4 regions of the Pantoea sp. SO10 genome follow, and region 1 is predicted to be linked to each of the others. Evidence: riboswitches for the same ligand, from Rfam matches in the RefSeq annotation. Region 1 holds a riboswitch; each other region holds the start of a gene.
What was found. Region 1 has a riboswitch for thiamine pyrophosphate ahead of thiM (hydroxyethylthiazole kinase). Riboswitches for the same ligand answer to the same signal wherever they lie in the genome.

Region 1 (4,685 bases):
GCCCTCTTTCAACGTCTTCTTAAACGCCTTGCGCCCCAGAATCAGCCCCATGCCACCGGCACGCTTATTGATCACCGCCGTACGCACCGACTCCGCGATATCCGTTTCACCCGCAGAAGCGCCGCCGGAATTGATCAAACCCGCGCGTCCCATATAGCAGTTCGCCAACTGGTAACGCACCAAATCAATCGGGTTTTCCGAAGTCAGCTTGCTATAGACGCGCTCATCGGTGTGACCAAACTTCACCGCGTTATAGCCGCCGTTATTCTCCGCCATCTTCTGCTTGACGATATCCGCACCGATGGTCGCCGCCAGATGGTTGGCCTGGCCGGTTAAATCGGCGCTGGCGTGATAATCGACGCCCTCTTTCTTGAACGCATCATTACGCAGATAGGCCCACAGCACCGTCACCATGCCCAGCTCGTGCGCACGTTCAAAGGCCGCCGAGATCTCTTCAATCTGGCGACGTGATTGTTCGGAACCGAAGTAGATGGTGGCGCCAACCGCCACCGCGCCCAGATTAAAGGCCTGTTCCACGCTGGCGTACAACGTCTGATCGTATTGCGTCGGATAGCTCAGCGTTTCGTTGTGGTTCAGCTTCACCATAAACGGAATGCGGTGCGCGTAGCGACGAGAAACTGAAGCCAGCACCCCGTAGGTGGAGGCGACGCAGTTACAGCCAGCTTCAATCGCCAGCTCAACAATGTTTTTCGGATCGAAATAAGCTGGATTGGCCGCAAAGGATGCGCCCGCCGAGTGCTCAACGCCCTGATCGACCGGCAAAATCGACAAATAGCCGGTGCCGGCTAAACGTCCGGTGTTGTATAGCGTTTGCATGTTGCGCAGTACGGCAGGAGAACGATTGTTGTCGATCATCACGCGATCAACATAATCCGCGCCGGGTAAATAGAGGCTATCCGCTGGAATGGTCATGCAGCGATGTTGAAGAAGGCTATCCGCCTCTTTGCCCAATAACTGTACGATGTCCGTCATGTTCGCTCCTGATAAATGGCTGGATTGGAACCGGCCGTTGCCGATTCGCCCCCAACAGCCTGGACCGGAAAGCGCCAGGCTGGCAAATTGCTGACTCCATTTTTCAGACGGATGCGCAGTGAAAAAGCGGCAATCTGGCGTTACGCCCTACCACCATTGATGGAAATGGTGCACCGGCCCAATGCCTTTACCGACCTCCAGCGAATCGGCGTGCAGCAGCGCCTGTTGCAGCCACGCCTTGGCTTCAGCGACCGTCGCTGCCCAGCTATCATGGCGCGGACGCAACGCCGCCAGCGCGGCTGAAAGCGAGCATCCGGTACCGTGCGTGTGGCGCGTATTGACGCGCGGCGCGGTAAAGCGCTGACGTCCGTCGCGGGTAATCAGCCAGTCCGGGCTTTCGGCATCGCTAAGATGTCCGCCCTTCATCAGCACCGCTTCGCAGCCAAGATCGAGCAGCGCATCGCCCTGCTGCAACATGGTTTTCTCATCCTGCGCCATCGCGCGTCCCAGCAGCGCGGCGGCTTCCGGCAGGTTTGGTGTGATCAGCGATACCTGCGGCAGCAGCAATTCGCGCACGCTCGCCACCGCATCCGGCGACAGCAGCGCATCGCCGCTTTTGGCAATCATCACCGTATCCAGCACCACAAACGGCAGGCTGGCCCGTTTCAGCCGCTCGGCGACCACCTCGACAATAGCGGTTTCGGACAGCATGCCTATCTTCGCAGCATCAATGCGCACATCATTCAGCACCGAATCGAGCTGTGCGCCAACAAAATCAGGTTCGATGCGATACACCGACTGCACGCCGCAGGTGTTCTGCGCCACCAGCGCGGTGATGACGCTGGTGCCATACGCGCCCAGCGCGGAGAAAGCTTTGAGGTCGGCCTGAATACCTGCGCCGCCGCTCGGATCGGTGCCAGCAATGGTCAATGCATTGATGCGTTTCATGCCTCGACCTCCAGCGTCCACAGCGTATCGAGGAAAGCAGCGGCAAAGCTGCCTGGCCCGGCGACCTGGCGCGCTGTCTGCTCACCCGCCAGCGACATCACGCGGCAGGCCGCAGCGACATGCTGCAGGCGATCGCCCGGCAAGCTGGTGCAGGCGGCAACCACCGCCGACAACGCGCAGCCGGTGCCAACCACGCGCGTCATCAGCGGGCTGCCGCCGGGGATGGCGAATGTCTGCACGCCGTCAGTGACATAATCCACTTCACCGGTCACCGCCACAACGGTGTGGTAATCACGCGCCAGCTGCTGGGCAGCGCTTAACGCGGCATCGGCCTGATGCAGACTGTCGACACCGCGTCCGCCGCTAGCCTGTTGCGCCAAGGCGAGAATTTCTGAAGCGTTACCGCGAATCGCCGCCGGTTGCAGGCTCAGTAACTGTTGGCAGAATGCGGTGCGCAGCGTTAGTGCGCCGACCGCCACCGGATCCAGCGTCCACGGCGTGCCTGCGGTTTGCGCCGCTTGCACCGCCGCCCACATCGCATCACGACGGTCGCGCGTCAGCGTACCTACGTTTATCAACAACGCATCGGCAAAACCGGCAAACTGCGCCGCTTCTTCAGGATCGATCACCATCGCGGGCGAAGCTTGCAGTGCCAGCAGCACGTTGGCAGTAAAGGTTTGCACCACGTCATTGGTCATGCAGTGCACCAGCGGCGCTTGCTGACGCAGCAGTTGCAGAGAGTGCGCGAGTTGCGCGGGGGAAAGAAGGTCAGGCTGTTTCATAAGGCTCCCAACCGGCGATCAAGAAGGCGAATGCGGTCAGGCATCTGACTTCCCTACGCTGGCATTATCCAGATCAGGTCGGCGGGTGTATCTCAGCCCTGTATTAAAGGGGCACCCCGAGTCAAAACTACGTTGGCGAGCATAGGGAACAAGTTGGGGTAAAGCAAGTAAACGCCGCTTTCCTGGAATCTGGCTCACAAAGTAACAAATTACACATTCATGTAACTTATTGATAAAACGCCTTAAAACGACGCTTTTTTGCGTGCTGCGTCATACTTTGTAATAAATCCCATTGATAATTCGCGTCGCGAAAAATAGCATCCCCGGCAACTTGTTTCATGACGAAACAATACGGATTTGTTAATTGTTTATGGAAGCATCACGGAGGATTTGCTATGCGTCGGATTCCACGCGCGCCGCTCTCTGCGGCCATTGTCTCTGCCCTGTTTGCCGGCACTTTTGTGCCGGTTCCCTCCGCCCACGCCGTGGGTTTTGTCGAAGACGCCACTCTCTCTGGCAATCTGTTTTACTGGCAACGCCAGCGCGATCGCAAAGAGATGGATCCGCAAAAAGGCTCGTACGGTCAGTATGATGCCAATCTGCATCACGCCTCTGCGAATGCCAATCTCGACTTCTCATCCGGTTACGCCGGTGAGGTGATCGGCCTCGATCTGGCAGCGTTTGGCGCGCTGGAGTTAAGCAACGGCGGCCCGGCGGCACCGAATGAAATTGGTTTCAGTAATGCCCGCACGCGCTGGGATGAGGACTGGAGCGGAGATAAGAGCGGCTTAAGTCTCTATAAAGCCGCCATCAAGGCAAAATGGCAGGATAACTGGCTGCGTGCAGGCTATCTGCAGCCCACCGGGCAGACGCTGCTGGCACCGCACTGGAGCTTCCTGCCCGGCACCTATCGCGGCGTTGAGGCCGGCACCACCTTTGATTTTAGCGACGCCGGCGCCCTTTCCGTCTCCTGGATGTGGACTGACGAATACAAAGCGCCGTGGTATCGCGACATGTACAACTTCCGTAAAGCCGATGGCGTGACGGAGATTCCGTGGCTGCAATCCTTTGGTGCCAAATACGATTTTAAAAACGCGCTGGTGCTGGAAGGCGCCTACGGCCAGGCGGCGAATTACATGGATCAGTATTTCGCCAAAGCCTCTTATCAGCTGCCGCTGGCCGATGCACCGCTGCGCACTAGTTATCAGTTTTATGGCGCGAAGGATCGTGACAACAGCGGCGTTGGCCAGATCAACGATGTTTACGATGGCCTCGCGTGGCTGCAGGCGCTGACGTTCGGCTACACGCTCGGCGCGTTCGATTTCCGCCTCGAAGGCACATGGGTAAAAGCCGAGGGTAATCAGGGCTTCTTCCTGCAACGTATGACGCCGTCTTACGCCAGCTCGAATGGCCGCATGGACGTGTGGTGGGATTCACGCTCGGACTGGAACGCCAACGGTGAGAAAGCGCTCTTCGCCGGTGTGATGGTGGATCTGGGACACTGGCAATTACCTGGCTGGCAAGTCGGTACGTCGTACGCCTACGGTTGGGACGCGAAGCCTTCCACCAATCCCCTCTACGACCAAAATCAGCGCCTGAAAGAGTCCGCGTGGAGCCTCGACATGGTTTACACCATCCAGCAAGGCCGCGCCAAAGACACCCAATTCAAACTGCACTACACCCGCTACGACAATCACAGCGATCTTCCCAGCTATAGCGGCGGCTACGGCAACATCTTCCAGGACGAGAAAGACATCAAATTTATGGTCGTCGCGCCATTCACCCTGTTTTGACCCCGATCTGGCAGGAGCCAGAGACTTACCTCCGTGGAGAAGGATAACAACATGAAAAAGTTAAAAATCAGTTTACTGGCGCTGAGCGTGATGGGCCTTGCCGCCTGCAGTTCATCCCCGCGCAGTAATCAGCAGGTCGTCGATCAAATCAGTCAGTTCGGCGTGCAGT
Region 2 (4,685 bases), on a different replicon from region 1:
GCGCGCTGGAGCATAAAGATTCCATGGGCACCGGTTCGGTGATTGTGCCGGGTGATGTGCAGCTAATGAGCGCCGGCAGCGGCGTCACGCACAGCGAGTTTAACCACTCGAAAACGGACAACGTGCACTTCCTGCAGATCTGGATTGTGCCTGGCGAACGTAATTCGCCTCCCGGTTATCAACAGATTTCAGTGTCGGAACGTGACAAACGCGGTCAGCTGCGCCTGATTATTTCGCCGGCAGGGGATAACGGTTCACTCAGCGTGCGTCAGGATATTCGCGTTTATGCCGGATTGTTCGACGGTGTCGAGCAGCAAACCTTCGCGTTGGATGGCGATCGTTACGCCTATATTCACGTGGCACGCGGCAGCATCGAAGTGAACGGCGTGAAGTTCAAAGAGGGCGACGGTGCACGCGTTCGCAACGAAAGCGCGCTGCAGTTTGCTAACGGTGATGATGCGGAAGTGCTGGTGTTTGATCTGCGTCCGCTGGAAGTGAATCATCCACAGCGTTAATGACGAATAGCTGATACTTTATTCGTAAGACTATTTTACGAGATGATTAGCACTATTCTGAAAATGAGCCGTTGAAGGTCATCATAAATAAAAAGGGAGCGCCTGAAGAGGTGCTCCCTTTTTAATGCATCAATCAATCGACAAATTATGGATCGCTAACACCGCGCGTGCCGCTTCTTTGCCTTTCTTAATAAAATGCTCGGTATAGAAGTTTTCAATCACATCAACCGGCTGGAAGTTATGTGGCGTTAATGAAACGGAGAACACCGGTACGTTGGTGGTCAGCTGCACATTCATCAAGCCATCAACCACCGCAGCGGCAACGAAATCATGGCGATAGATACCGCCGTCAACCACCAGCGCAGCGCAGACGATCGCATCGTATTTGCCGGTTTCGGCCAGACGCTTAGCCAGCAGCGGCATTTCAAATGCGCCAGGCACTTCCAGCACTTTTAATTGTGCTTCTACGGATTGATCGGCTAATTCTTTTTCAAAACCCACCAGGGCATTATGGACAATTTCTTTGTGCCAGCCGGCTTTAATAAATGCAATTTTAATATTGTTCATGGTTATTCCGACATCACCTGTAATGTTTTCTTGCGCATAAAATAATGTGTTTGTATACCATATGTTACGTTTGTGATCCACAAAGCCTAAGTAGCGATAAATGCCGTGATGCTAAATGCCACGTAAAGCATCCGGTTATTCCGCGCTTGACGGCGACCATCGCCTGCAATACAAATAGACGCGTCGGGGGAGTCTCGCCAAAGAGACTGAGAGGCTAATAGCGCACTGCGCGGTTTAGCGACCCTTTGAACCTGACCCAGTTGATACTGGCGTAGGAAGACTGACAGTCTTGTTTTTTGGGCTGTCTGGCGCTCAAACAATCTCGATGGACGCGCCATTTCCCTTCTCCTGTATCTGCGGGTCTCAGCTAACACTGAGAGGCCGATGTGAATTCCCCCTGTTTGAACATCCTGGAACCGGCGCTGTGAGCCGCTGGAGCGTGCTTGGCTGCGGCGTGGCGGGCCTATGCGTAGCCACTTTGCTGGCGGAACGCGGTGAAGGCGTTGAGGTGATGGGCGATGACGCGCGCCGCCCGGCATCGTGGTTTGCTGGCGGCATGCTAGCGCCCTGGTGTGAAGCCGAAAGCGCGCCGCGCGATGTTATCACTCTTGGGCAACACGCCGCCGCGTGGTGGCAACAGCGCGTCAGCAGCGTCGAGCATCAGGGCACGTTGGTGGTTGCGCCGCCGCGCGATAGCCTGGAACTCAATCGTTTCGCCCGCATGACCGAGCAGCATCAATGGGTCGATCCCGCCAACATTGAACCGGCGCTGGAAGGGCGCTTTGCGCGCGGTCTGTTTTTCGCCGGGGAAGCGCATCTCGATCCGCGTCTGGCGTTGCAGGAGATGCGTGACGCGCTGATCGCGCGCGGCGTGTCATTCAGCAATCACGCGCCGAGCGGCCAGATTATCGATTGTCGCGGCATCCACGCCGCGCCGCATCTGCCGCGCCTGCGTGCGGTGCGCGGCGAGATGCTGATTTTGCACAGCGATGAAGTGCAGTTTTCCCGCCCGATTCGTCTGCTGCATCCGCGTTTTCCCTGCTATCTGGTGCCGCGTCGCGGCGGCCACTTTATGCTCGGCGCCACCATGATTGAGAGCGACGATGCCAGCGCCATCAGCGCGCGCGCCATGATGGAGTTACTCAGCGCCGCCTATGCCATCCATCCCGCCTTAGCCGAAGCGCGCGTGATTGAGAGCGGTAGCGGGCTGCGTCCGGCCTATCCGGCGAATCTGCCGGAAATCCACTATCACAATCACACTTTTTATCTCAACGGCATGTATCGCCACGGTTTTCTGCTGGCGCCAATGCTGGCAGAGCAGCTGATGCAACGCATTTCTGGGGAACTCAACAATGAATATTCAGCTTAACGGCCGCGCCATCAGCACCCAGGCAACAAGCCTGAGCGAATTGCTGATCGAGCAGCAAATTGATGTGGCCTGCGTCGCCACCGCCTACAACGGTGCGTTTGTGCCAAAAAGCCAGTACGACACGCAGCGGCTGGATGAAGGTTGCCAGCTCGAAGTGCTGTCACCGATGCAGGGAGGTTAAGCGATGTTTTACGATTTTGAACCGCAATCACGCTTCCTGCTCGGCACCGCCGGTTATCCTTCGCCCGCCATTTTGCAGCAGGCGATTGCCGCCTCCGGCACCGACATCATCACCGTCAGTTTGCGGCGCGAAGGCGCGGCGGGCGCGGCATTCCGCGAACTGCTGACTGGGCTCAACATCCGCGTGTTACCGAATACCGCCGGTTGTCACACGGTAAAAGAGGCCGTCACCACCGCGCACATGGCGCGCGAACTGTTCAACACCGCGTGGATCAAACTGGAAGTAATCGGCCATGCCGACACGCTGCAACCCGATCCTTTCGCGCTGGTGGAAGCCGCGCGCATCCTCAGCGCAGAGGGTTTTCAGGTATTTCCGTACACCACCGAAGATCTGATCGTTGGCGAAAAGCTGCTGGCGGCGGGTTGCGAACTGTTGATGCCGTGGGGCGCGCCGATTGGTTCCGGCCAGGGTTTGCGCAACATCGATGGCCTGCGCGCCATGCGTGCGTGGTTCAGCGACATCCCGCTGATCATTGATGCGGGCATTGGCGCGCCGTCGCAGGCGGCGCAGGCGATGGAGATGGGCTTCGATGGCATTTTGCTCAACACCGCCGTCGCCAAAGCCGGCGATCCAGTCGGCATGGCCCACGCCTTCCGGCTGGCGATTGAAGCCGGACAGGCCGCGCGCGCTGCCGGACTGATGGAGAAGCGCGATATGGCAGCCGCGTCCACGCCGATCTTCGGTCTGGCAAATCTGAGTTGAGGCAGCCAACTATGCAACGTTATCAACGCCAGATGATGCTGGCGGAAATCGGCGAGGCAGGGCAGCAGAAACTGCTCGACGCGCGCGTGCTGGTGGCGGGCGCGGGCGGATTAGGCGCCACACTCCTGCCGCAGCTGGTGGGCGCGGGGGTCGGCTATATTCGGCTGTATGACGACGATGTGGTGGCGCTGCATAACCTGCATCGGCAAACGTTGTTTACTGAGAAGGATATTGACCAGCCCAAAGTGCTGCGCGCGCAGCACGCGTTGCAGCAGCGCAATCCGCAGGTGCAAATCGAGGCGCTGCAGCAGTCGCTGAGCGCCAGTAATCTGCAGCAGGCGCTGGCGGGATGCGATCTGGTGATCGATGCCGCCGATAACTTTGCCGTCACCTACCAACTTTCCGATGCTTGCATGCAGGCAGGCATGCCGCTGATCAGCGCCTCGGTGCTGGGGCGGCAAGGTTACGTCGGCGGATTCTGTGGCGGCGCCCCGAGCTATCGCGCGTTGTTCCCGCGCTTGCCGTCATCGGCCGCGAACTGCAACACCGCAGGCGTGATGGGCCCGGCGGTGGCAACGCTTGGCGCGATGCAGGCGCAGATGGCGCTCAACGTACTGCTGGAATTACAGCCTTCACCGCTCGGTTGTCTGGTGAATTGCGATTTTGTGAACTGGCACTTCCGCCAGTTCCGCTTTGATGATGCTGAAGAGCCGGAATATGTGGTGCCGTTTATCGACCTGCAAATGCTGGCCGCCGATGACTGTATTGTCGAACTGCGCAGCTATGAAGAAGCGCCGGTCAGCGTGGCGGATGGCGTTGAGCGCATCTTGCCGCAGGCGATCGCCGCGTGGCAGCCGCCCGCCCAGCAGCGCATCGTGCTGGTGTGCGCCAGCGGCATCCGTGCCGCGCAGGCCGCTAACGCGCTGGCGCAGCGCGGATTTCACCAGTTGGCGATTCTGGCGGCCAATCGCCCATGAATCAGGACATTCTGTTCAACGATGTGAGCTTTAGCTGGGGCGATAAACCGCTGTGTCAGCGGCTGAATCTGCACCTGCGCGGTGGCAAAACCACGGTAATGCTGGGACGCAGCGGCATCGGCAAAAGTACGCTGCTGCGGTTGGTGGCCGGTTTACTCCAACCGCAGCAGGGCGCGGTGCGGGGCTTGAGCGGCAACGTGGCGTGGATGGGCCAGCAGGATCTGCTGTATCCGTGGCTGACGGTGCTCGACAACGTGATGCTGTCGGCGCGGCTCAGCGGCGACAAGCCGGATCGCCCGCGTGCGCTGGCGCTG
Region 3 (4,685 bases), on a different replicon from region 1:
ACGAAAAAACCGGCCTGAGCCGGTTTTTTCACCCTAACGGCCAGCGAACTGAATCGCTGCGTACAGGGTTGAGTTGTGTGGCTAACTTATCAGCATTACTGGCTAAACTCAAGTTGCTCAAGGTGAAATCTAAGCCATAAAGTTTGTAAAATTAGGCTCTTCTTTCGGCTTCAGCAATAGTGCTGCAGTATTTAACTTTGAAAAATCGGGAGATATGCGAATGGTCTTGCTTCAGATTAATGGTAATTCTAATTAAAAGTAACGAGTGCAAATGAAATTTTAAAATATCCATTAACCTGAATTGCTAATTTAAATAACTATCTCAACTGACTATCCTTACTTCCGCGGCGGTTATAACCGCTGATCGCCGCCTGTTTTTTATCGATCTTGCTCTGGCAATTCACGCAGTAACGCACGCCAGCCAATGCTGCGCGACGCGCTTCCGGGATCGGTTCGCCGCACTCGTCGCAAAATTCAGCACTTTCACCGTGCCCAAGATTTTCACGAGCGCGGGCCACCGCATCATCTACCGTGGCATCAATTTGTTTGTGTACCGCACCGTCTTCTGACCAACCGCCAGCCATACTTCACCTCCGCAAATACTCATGCTCTGAGTATAAGACATGACGTGATTTGTGCCGGGCAGCTCAAATTTTCACGCGTATTTAACATGGTTGACACATCATCGCGCGCCATCCTAGACTGCGGCTTGTTCCAAGGGGTGCTCTGTTAAGGGGCTGAGATTCTACCGGCTGGCGTGTATGCGCGGGCAACGTAGTGACCCTCCGAACCTGATCCGGCTAATACCGGCGTAGGGATGCGGAACCGCAGGGCGATATCGCGCCCTGATTCCCTCTTTGTGCTTTGTAGCGGACAGTTCGCGCTCTTCAGGCGTTGCCTGAGAGTCTCTGCGCAATCGCAAAGGTGGCGACGCACATGAACGAAACACACATCATCCAGGCTCTGCTGACATTCCTGCAGCGCGAAGATAGCTCAGACGACGACTTCAACCAACTGGCCCTCGAAATCTTCGCTTATCAGTTCGCACACAATTCCCCTTATCGCCGCTTCGCCACCCAGCGCGGACGCACGCCGCTGACGGTGAAAAACTGGCGCAACATTCCCGCCATCCCGATTAATGCCTTCAAAGATCTGACGCTCAGCTGCCGTCCCACCGAGCAAATTACCGAGATCTTTATGACTAGCGGCACCACCGGCACGGTAAAAGGGCGCAGTTACCATTCGACGCTGGAGGTGTGGAAAAAATCGATGCTGCTCAATTTCCGCCGTCGCTTTATGGCGGGCCGCGATCGCATCCGCATGGGCATTTTGTTCCCGGATACCGTGGCGATGCCGAACTCCTCGCTGGCGACCTATCTTGATTTGGCGATGAAGGAGTGTGGCACGCCGGACAGCGAAGTGATGGTGGGCGAACATGGCCTCGAAACCAGTCGTCTGTTCAGTGCGCTGGAGAAAGCCGAAGCGGGCGGCGAACCCTACGCGTTGCTGGGCGCCAGCTACAGCTTTGTACCTTTGCTGGATGACATGCAGCGCCAAAAACGCCGCTTCACGCTGCCGGCAGGCAGCCGCATTCTTGATACCGGCGGTTTCAAAGGCCAGTCGCGCGAGATGGGCGCGGAAGAATTCTACGCTTCGCTCTCTCATGCCTTCGGCATTCCGCGTTCCCACTGCATCAACATGTACGGCATGACGGAAATCAGCACGCAGTTTTACGACGCGGGCAATGAGCGCTGCCCGCCGGTGAAATTCGGGCCGCACTGGATCCGCACGCGCGTGGTCAATCCGCTTACCGGTGATGATGTGCCGGACGGCGAAGTTGGCGTGCTGGTGCATCACGATCTGGCACATTTCAACTCGGTGTCTGCGTTGTTAACGGAAGATGCGGGCGTGAGGGTGCCCGGCGGTTTCCATCTGCTGGGACGCGCGACCGGCGCTGATGCCAAAGGCTGTTCGCTGACCATGGAAGCGTTTCTCGCCGGCGCGCAGGCACAGTTGTGAAAGAAATTGCCGGACATCTGCCGGGCCTCTCGGCTGACGAAGTGTATTGGCACACGCTGAGTTTCAATCATCGTGGCGAAAGCCTCGAGGTTTGCGTTCCGCAACTTGATGACGCGCAGATAAAGGCGCTCGCAGCGCGCATCCGCACCAACGCCCGCGCTTATCTCCAGCAGCTGAGCGTGGCGCAGATCATGGGCATCATTGATGAAGCGGTGGCGCGACTGCTCGATCGTCATCATCCAGTGCGCATCAAGGCCGAAAAGCTGCTGCCCATCGTCACCGGTTACGATGCCGAGATGGTGCGGCTTGGCCTTACCGGCTATCTGAAAACCTTTCGTCAACCGCAGTTAAAGCGCTTTCTGGCGGAGGATTTCGCCGATGCGCAGATGCTCGACGATTTCCAGCCGCGCCCTAAAGGCGGCTTTGCGCGCGCATATGGCCCGCAATTGTTAATGCATATCTGGGCGGGCAACGTGCCGTGCTTGCCGCTGTGGAGTTTGATTTGCGGTCTGCTGGTTAAGGCGGGCACCATCGGTAAACTGCCGGGCAATGAGCCGCTGATGGCAAGCTGGTTCACGCAGTTGCTGGCGGAGATCGATCCAAAACTGGGCGAATGTATCGCGGTGGTGTGGTGGAAAGGCGGCGATGCGCAAACCGAACTAACGTGGCTGCGTCAGCCCGATGCGCTGGTGGCTTATGGCGGAAATTCAACGCTGGCGGCGATCCAACAGCGTTTGCCGGTTACCACGCGCTTTCTGCCGCACGGCCACAAAATCAGCTTCGGAATGGTGGCGCGTTCGGCGCTGAATGTACGGCAAGGCGCGGAGCTGGCGCGTCGCGTGGCGTATGACGTGATGCGTTACGACCAGGCCGGTTGTTACTCGCCGCAAATGCTGTTTGTCGAGCGCGGCGGCAAGGTGTCGCCGGATGAGTTCGCCAGCTACATCGCCCATGAACTTGCCGCGCTGGCGCACAAACATCCGCGCCGTCCGCTGGCGAGCGAAGAGATCAACAGCATTGCCGCGTGGCGTAATGGCGAGGAGATTCGCGCGCTGGGCGGCGATCGTAGGCTTTACGGCGAGGCGGCAGACGATTGGGCAGTGGTGAGCGTTGATCATGCGGAGTCTTTATCGCCGGCGGCATTGGGCCGTACGTTGAAAGTGGTGTGCGTGGATGCGCTGGAGGAAGTGGTCGATTTGGTGGCGCCGCAGCGGCATTTTCTGCAAACCGCAGGCGTGGCGGCCGCGCCGCAGGCGTTGTTCGGCATTTCGGCTCTGCTCGGGCAAGTGGGCGTAACGCGTATCGCAGCGTTCGGCAATATGACCTCGCCGGAAGCGGGCTGGCATCACGATGGACGTTTTAGTTTGCTCGATCTAGTGACCATCACGGAGATCGAGCAGGGCGCAGAAGCGGCCGCCGAGCGTTACGCACCGTATGCGGAGTGACGCGATAACAGATCGCACATACCGTAGCGGCTAATTTATAGCGCAGCAATCAGCTGTGCGCGATAAATCGCGCCGCTGCAGATTTTGCGTGACCATATCAACATGGAGCCATAATGAAATTCTCCAACCAAACAGTTCTGGTAACCGGCGCAAGCCGCGGCATTGGTGCGGCGATCGCTAAAGCCTTCGCAGCAGAAGGCGCATTTGTGGTGGTGAACTATTTACGCAATAACGCTGCCGCTGCGGGCGTGGTTGAGGAGTGCCGCGCATTGGGCGGCGACGCGCTGGCGATTGCCGCCGACGTCACCTGTGAGCAGCGGGTCAACGCCATGATGGAGCAGATCGTCAACGCTACAGGTCGCCTCAATGCGGTGATCAACAACGCTTTCGCACCTTACGTTTTCGACACTGAAAATCGTTCACGTTTCTGGGAAACGCCGTGGTCGGGATACCAGTCACAGTTCGATGGCGCGGTAAAAGCCGCCTATAACGTCTGCCAGGCGGCGCTGCCGTTAATGCGCGCGCGCGTGCGCGGCAGTATCGTTAATCTCACCAGCGATCTGGTGGCGCGTCCTTCGGTGCCTTACCACGATTACATCACCGCGAAAGCGGCGCTAACCGGCTTTAGCCGCACGCTGGCGACGGAGCTGGGCCCGCTGGGCATTCGCGTTAACTGCGTGGCGCCCGGTCTGGTGTATCCCACCGATGCCAGCCAGGCAACGCGCGAAGCGGTGCGCGATCTCCTCACCGCGCAAACCCCGCTGCGCCGCATCGCGCGCCCGGAAGATGTCACCGGCCCAGTGCTGTTTCTCGCCTCCGACTGGAGTGAATTTGTCACCGGACAAACGTTGTACGTTGATGGCGGATTAGTGATGAATTGAACCGTACGGTCGCCATTTATGGCGATCGGTTTAGCCCTGCGCAAGCAAATAACTATCCAACCTGATCAACGCGATCACATATTTCGGCAACGCCTCCAGCAGCGATGGCAGATGGATTGTCTCGTCGGCACCGTGCGGCAATCCATGGCCTTCGGGTAAAAAATCGGGCGTGTTTGCTGCGGTTTTCCGGTAACCGGGCCCAAAGGTGATGGCGTTTGGCAGCTTCTTCGAATGGGTAACGCCGCCCATCACGTAAGGGCGATCGTCATTGCCGGTGGTGTCATTCCACACTTGCTGCAGCAGCGAAATCACCGGATGTGAGGCCGGCAGGAAGAACGGA
Region 4 (4,685 bases), 1.8 Mb from region 1:
TTCGCGGAAGGATAAGAAGCCCGGAATATAGGGCATGGTGGTGGCCACGCGCGCAATCCGGTGTTCCACCAGCGTTAAGGATGGATACTCGAGGATGATCAGAGCCGCGCGCGTGATCTCACCGCCCTGTTCAAATCCCACGTCGGCACCACCAATAAAGCGTGGCGGCAGCACATCGAAATCATCCTGCCGCACCACATCAGCAGCGCGCTGTAACTGTTCCTGGCGTAGTGCGGCTAAATCCATCATCAGCCCTGATGATACGGACGTGACAGACGATGCACCGCTTCAACAAACGCACCAGCATGCTCAGGCGGCACATCAGGATGGATGCCGTGGCCCAGGTTAAACACGTGACCTTCGCCAGTGCCAAAACCTTCGAGAATCCCGGCGACTTCCTGCTCAATGCGCGCAGGCGGTGCATACAGCATGGAAGGATCCATGTTGCCCTGCAGCGCCACTTTATCACCCACACGACGACGCGCATCGGCGATATCGGTGGTCCAGTCAAGTCCCAGCGCATCGCAGCCGGTCGCCGCTATCGCTTCCAGCCATTGGCCGCCACCTTTGGTGAACAGCGTAATAGGAACGCGGCGACCTTCATTCTCGTGCAGCACGCTATCGACGATTTTGTGCATGTAATAGAGTGAGAATTCGCGATAGTCGCGTCCGGTCAGCACGCCGCCCCATGTGTCGAACACCATGATCGACTGCGCGCCAGCTTTGATCTGCGCATTGAGATAAAGAATCACGCTGTCTGCCAGCTTATCCAGCAGCTTGTGCAGGGTTTGCGGCTCGGCGTACATCATCTTTTTAATTTTGGTGAACGCTTTGCTGCTGCCGCCTTCAACCATGTAGGTTGCCAGCGTCCATGGGCTGCCGGAGAAACCGATCAGCGGCACTTCGCCTTTTAGGTTGTGACGAATGGTACGCACCGCGTTCATCACATAACCGAGCTCTTGCTCTGGATCCGGCACTGGCAGCTTGTCGACATCCGCACGGCAGGTGATCGGATTGGAGAAACGCGGGCCTTCGCCGGTCTCAAAGTAGAGCCCAAGTCCCATCGCATCCGGAATGGTGAGGATATCGCTGAAGAGAATTGCCGCATCCAGCGCATAGCGTCGCAGCGGTTGCAGCGTGACTTCACACGCCAGCTCAGCATTCTTACACAGCGACATAAAATCACCGGCTTCAGCGCGCGTGGCTTTGTACTCCGGCAAATAGCGCCCGGCTTGTCGCATCATCCATACCGGCGTGACATCTACCGGCTGACGTAACAGGGCGCGCAGATAACGATCGTTCTTCAGTTCACTCATAATGGGCTCTCTCATGCTAAGGCCGGCAGTGTAGCATTTTCACGCCGCGCTGGCGCGACACAGGGCAACGGTATCTTCAATCAGGCGACGCGCCACCGTGCCGGGCGGCGGCAACAGCGGCAGATCGTCGTAGCGATACCAGCCGGCATCCAGCAGCTCTTTGCCGTCGTGTTGGAGATCGCCGCCGTCATATTCCGCCATATACGCCATCATCAGAGAGTGCGGGAACGGCCACGGCTGCGAGGTAACGTAACGCACGTTTTTCACCCGCACGTTGCTCTCCTCCATCACCTCCCGCGCCACCGCTTGTTCTAAGGTTTCGCCCACTTCGACAAAGCCCGCCAGCACGGTGTAGATATTGTTACGATGACGCGCATGATTGGCGAGCAGGATCTCATCGCCACGGCGGATAGCCACGATGATGCACGGCGCAATTTGCGGGTAATAACGCTCGCGGCAGTGATTGCACAAGCAGGCAAATTCGCGTTTGCTGATGTGCATCTCATGGCCGCAATAGCCGCACCAGCGATGCGAGCGGTAAAACTCCGCCAGCTGCACGCCACGTCCGGCGATTTGGAACAGGCCGACATCCTCATCAATCAGTTGGCGCACGGAGCCCATGCTGTCCGGACGCGATTCACGTACCAGCCAGACATTCTCACCCTGCCACTCGCCGATCAAAATCGCGTTGCTGCCGCTGAGGCCAAAATCGCTGGCTAAGCCATGCGGCAATTCGCCCTGCGGCAACCAAAGTTTTTGCTCATGGCTGACAACCCACCATCCAGCGTCTAAGCTTGAGATCTCACGTTGCATCTTAATCGTTGTCCTTAGCGTCAAATCGCACGCTGAAATCCTAATATTAAGTGTGTAATAAACAACTATAACCTACCTGGAGCCCCATATGCTTAACCAGTTAGATAACCTGACAGAGCGTGTAGGCGGCGGAAATGAATTGGTTGATTCATGGCTGCGCGCCCGTCGACAGCTGCTCGTCACTTACTACGAGCTTATTGGCATGAAGCCACAAAAAGATGCGTTATCCACGCTGGATGAACAGGCGCTGGACGCATTTTGTCACAACCTGGTGGATTACCTTTCCACCGGCCATTTCAGCGTGTATGAACACATCATTAGTGAGATGCAGGGTGATAGCCCCTTATTCGTCGCTGCGCAGATTTACCCGGCACTGGAGGCGAATACCGATCGCATCATGCAGCTCTACGACAGCCATCTGCAGCAAGCGATTAACGATGATAATTGCGTGGATTTTCAAACCGCGCTCTCCGAAGTCGGCGAGGTGCTGGAATCGCGCTTCACGCTGGAAGATAAGCTGGTGCAACTCGCCTGGGACAACCAGCTGGCGCTTCCGCCGGTTGCCAACGATAGCGCCATTGCCCGCCCGGCTTAACATCCTTAAGTTGTAAAAAACTTGTTATTCCAGAAAAGCCCTCTTATGCTGAATGGGCTTTTTTATTGCCTCTTCAAAACATCAAGAGGCAAATTTTGCGGTTTAAGCGTAGCGTGCGCAGCCAGTTTGCACTCGGACAGCGCGCAGGGACCGGAGCGTACACGTAGTACGTGACGGTCACGAGCACTGCCCAGGTGCAAAATGGCAAGCAAAGTAGCTTAAACCACAAAACACCAACTTGTCGGAGTGCCCTCTGGGGCTGAGACCGTTAATTCGGGATCCGCGGAACCTGATCAGGTTAGTACCTGCGAAGGGAACAAGAGTAGACATTATCAGCACGGTGCATGCTGGCGCCCGGCACCGTACCTGTTACTCCTTCCGAACTCTGGACAAGCAACTTCCAACCGTTACCGGAAACTTGCTATGTCTGCTAAAACTTCTCGTCGTGAACAACGCGCTCAGGCGCAAGAATTTATCGATTCCCTGCAGGGAACCGCTTTCCCCAACTCCAAACGTATCTGGATCACCGGCAGCCGCGCGGATATTCGCGTGCCGATGCGTGAGATACAGCTCAGTCCAACGCACATAGGCGGCAGCAAAGAGAATCCGCACTATGAGCCAAATGAAGCGGTGCCGGTTTACGACACCGCCGGGGCTTATGGCGATCCTCAAGCCACCATTGATGTGCATCAGGGACTCGACAGGCTGCGTGCCGGCTGGATCGAAGAACGTGGCGACAGCGAAACCATCCACCAGCTGAGTTCCAGTTACACACAGCAGCGTCTGGCGGATGAAGGCCTGGACCATCTGCGTTTTGAGCAGTTGCCGCAACCGCGCCGTGCCAAAGCGGGTCGCCGGGTTACCCAGCTGCACTATGCGCGTCAGGGCATCATCACGCCGGAGATGGAGTTTATCGCGCTGCGTGAAAACATGGGCCGCGAGCGTATTCGCGGTGAAGTGCTGTTACAGCAGCATCCGGGTCACAGCTTTGGTGCCAATCTGCCAGAAAATATCACCGCGGAATTTGTCCGTCAGGAAGTCGCCAGCGGCCGCGCCATCATCCCTTCGAACATCAACCATCCCGAATCCGAACCGATGATTATCGGCCGCAACTTCCTGGTGAAAGTGAATGCCAACATTGGCAACTCTGCGGTGAGCTCATCTATTGAAGAGGAAGTGGAGAAGCTTGTGTGGTCAACGCGCTGGGGCGCAGACACTGTGATGGATCTCTCAACCGGCCGCTACATCCATGAAACGCGTGAGTGGATTTTGCGCAACAGTCCGGTGCCGATTGGTACGGTGCCGATTTATCAGGCGCTGGAGAAAGTGAACGGCATTGCAGAAGATCTCAACTGGGAGATTTTCCGCGACACGCTGCTGGAGCAGGCGGAACAAGGCGTTGACTACTTCACCATTCACGCTGGCGTGCTGCTGCGCTATGTGCCGATGACGGCCAAACGCCTGACCGGCATTGTGTCGCGCGGTGGCTCGATTATGGCGAAATGGTGCCTGTCGCATCACACCGAAAGTTTCCTCTATCTGCACTTCCGCGAGATTTGTGAAATTTGTGCCGCCTACGATGTGGCGCTGTCGCTCGGCGACGGCCTGCGTCCCGGCTCGATTCAGGATGCCAACGATGAGGCGCAATTTGCCGAACTGCATACGCTGGGCGAACTGACCAAAATCGCCTGGGAATACGATGTGCAGGTGATGATTGAAGGTCCGGGCCATGTGCCGATGCAGATGATTCGACGCAATATGACCGAACAGCTTGAGCATTGTCACGAAGCCCCATTTTACACGCTTGGCCCGCTTACCACCGATATCGCGCCCGGCTACGACCATTTCACCTCCGGCATCGGCGCGGCCATGATTGGTTGGTTCGGCTGCGCCATGCTGTGTTACGTGACGCCGAAAGAGCACCTCGGTTTGCCGAATAAAGAGGATGTGAAGCAAGGGCT

Region 2: it holds a riboswitch for thiamine pyrophosphate, as region 1 does, so the genes downstream of both, FCN45_RS21700 (FAD-dependent oxidoreductase) here and thiM (hydroxyethylthiazole kinase) in region 1, are expected to answer to the same signal.
Region 3: it holds a riboswitch for thiamine pyrophosphate, as region 1 does, so the genes downstream of both, FCN45_RS20570 (long-chain fatty acid--CoA ligase) here and thiM (hydroxyethylthiazole kinase) in region 1, are expected to answer to the same signal.
Region 4: it holds a riboswitch for thiamine pyrophosphate, as region 1 does, so the genes downstream of both, thiC (phosphomethylpyrimidine synthase ThiC) here and thiM (hydroxyethylthiazole kinase) in region 1, are expected to answer to the same signal.

Annotation. Positions count from the first base shown of each region.
Region 1 is NZ_CP040095.1:2,732,641-2,737,325, forward strand. Features, by position in the region: gene fbaB (class I fructose-bisphosphate aldolase) at 1-993, opposite strand, end outside; gene thiD (bifunctional hydroxymethylpyrimidine kinase/phosphomethylpyrimidine kinase) at 1,141-1,941, opposite strand; gene thiM (hydroxyethylthiazole kinase) at 1,938-2,723, opposite strand; TPP riboswitch at 2,757-2,852, opposite strand; gene FCN45_RS12690 (OprD family outer membrane porin) at 3,119-4,516, shown strand; gene FCN45_RS12695 (beta-N-acetylhexosaminidase) at 4,568-4,685, shown strand, end outside.
Region 2 is NZ_CP040096.1:475,043-479,727, forward strand. Features, by position in the region: gene FCN45_RS21690 (pirin family protein) at 1-515, shown strand, start outside; gene FCN45_RS21695 (6,7-dimethyl-8-ribityllumazine synthase) at 645-1,082, opposite strand; TPP riboswitch at 1,258-1,377, shown strand; gene FCN45_RS21700 (FAD-dependent oxidoreductase) at 1,507-2,451, shown strand; gene thiS (sulfur carrier protein ThiS) at 2,435-2,632, shown strand; gene FCN45_RS21710 (thiazole synthase) at 2,636-3,394, shown strand; gene FCN45_RS21715 (HesA/MoeB/ThiF family protein) at 3,406-4,371, shown strand; gene FCN45_RS21720 (ABC transporter ATP-binding protein) at 4,368-4,685, shown strand, end outside.
Region 3 is NZ_CP040096.1:225,651-230,335, reverse strand. Features, by position in the region: gene FCN45_RS20575 (DksA/TraR family C4-type zinc finger protein) at 318-584, opposite strand; TPP riboswitch at 708-835, shown strand; gene FCN45_RS20570 (long-chain fatty acid--CoA ligase) at 937-2,019, shown strand; gene FCN45_RS20565 (acyl-CoA reductase) at 2,016-3,464, shown strand; gene FCN45_RS20560 (SDR family oxidoreductase) at 3,578-4,345, shown strand; gene FCN45_RS20555 (Sapep family Mn(2+)-dependent dipeptidase) at 4,376-4,685, opposite strand, start outside.
Region 4 is NZ_CP040095.1:256,930-261,614, reverse strand. Features, by position in the region: gene nfi (deoxyribonuclease V) at 1-246, opposite strand, end outside; gene hemE (uroporphyrinogen decarboxylase) at 249-1,316, opposite strand; gene nudC (NAD(+) diphosphatase) at 1,356-2,129, opposite strand; gene rsd (sigma D regulator) at 2,218-2,724, shown strand; TPP riboswitch at 2,957-3,057, shown strand; gene thiC (phosphomethylpyrimidine synthase ThiC) at 3,148-4,685, shown strand, end outside.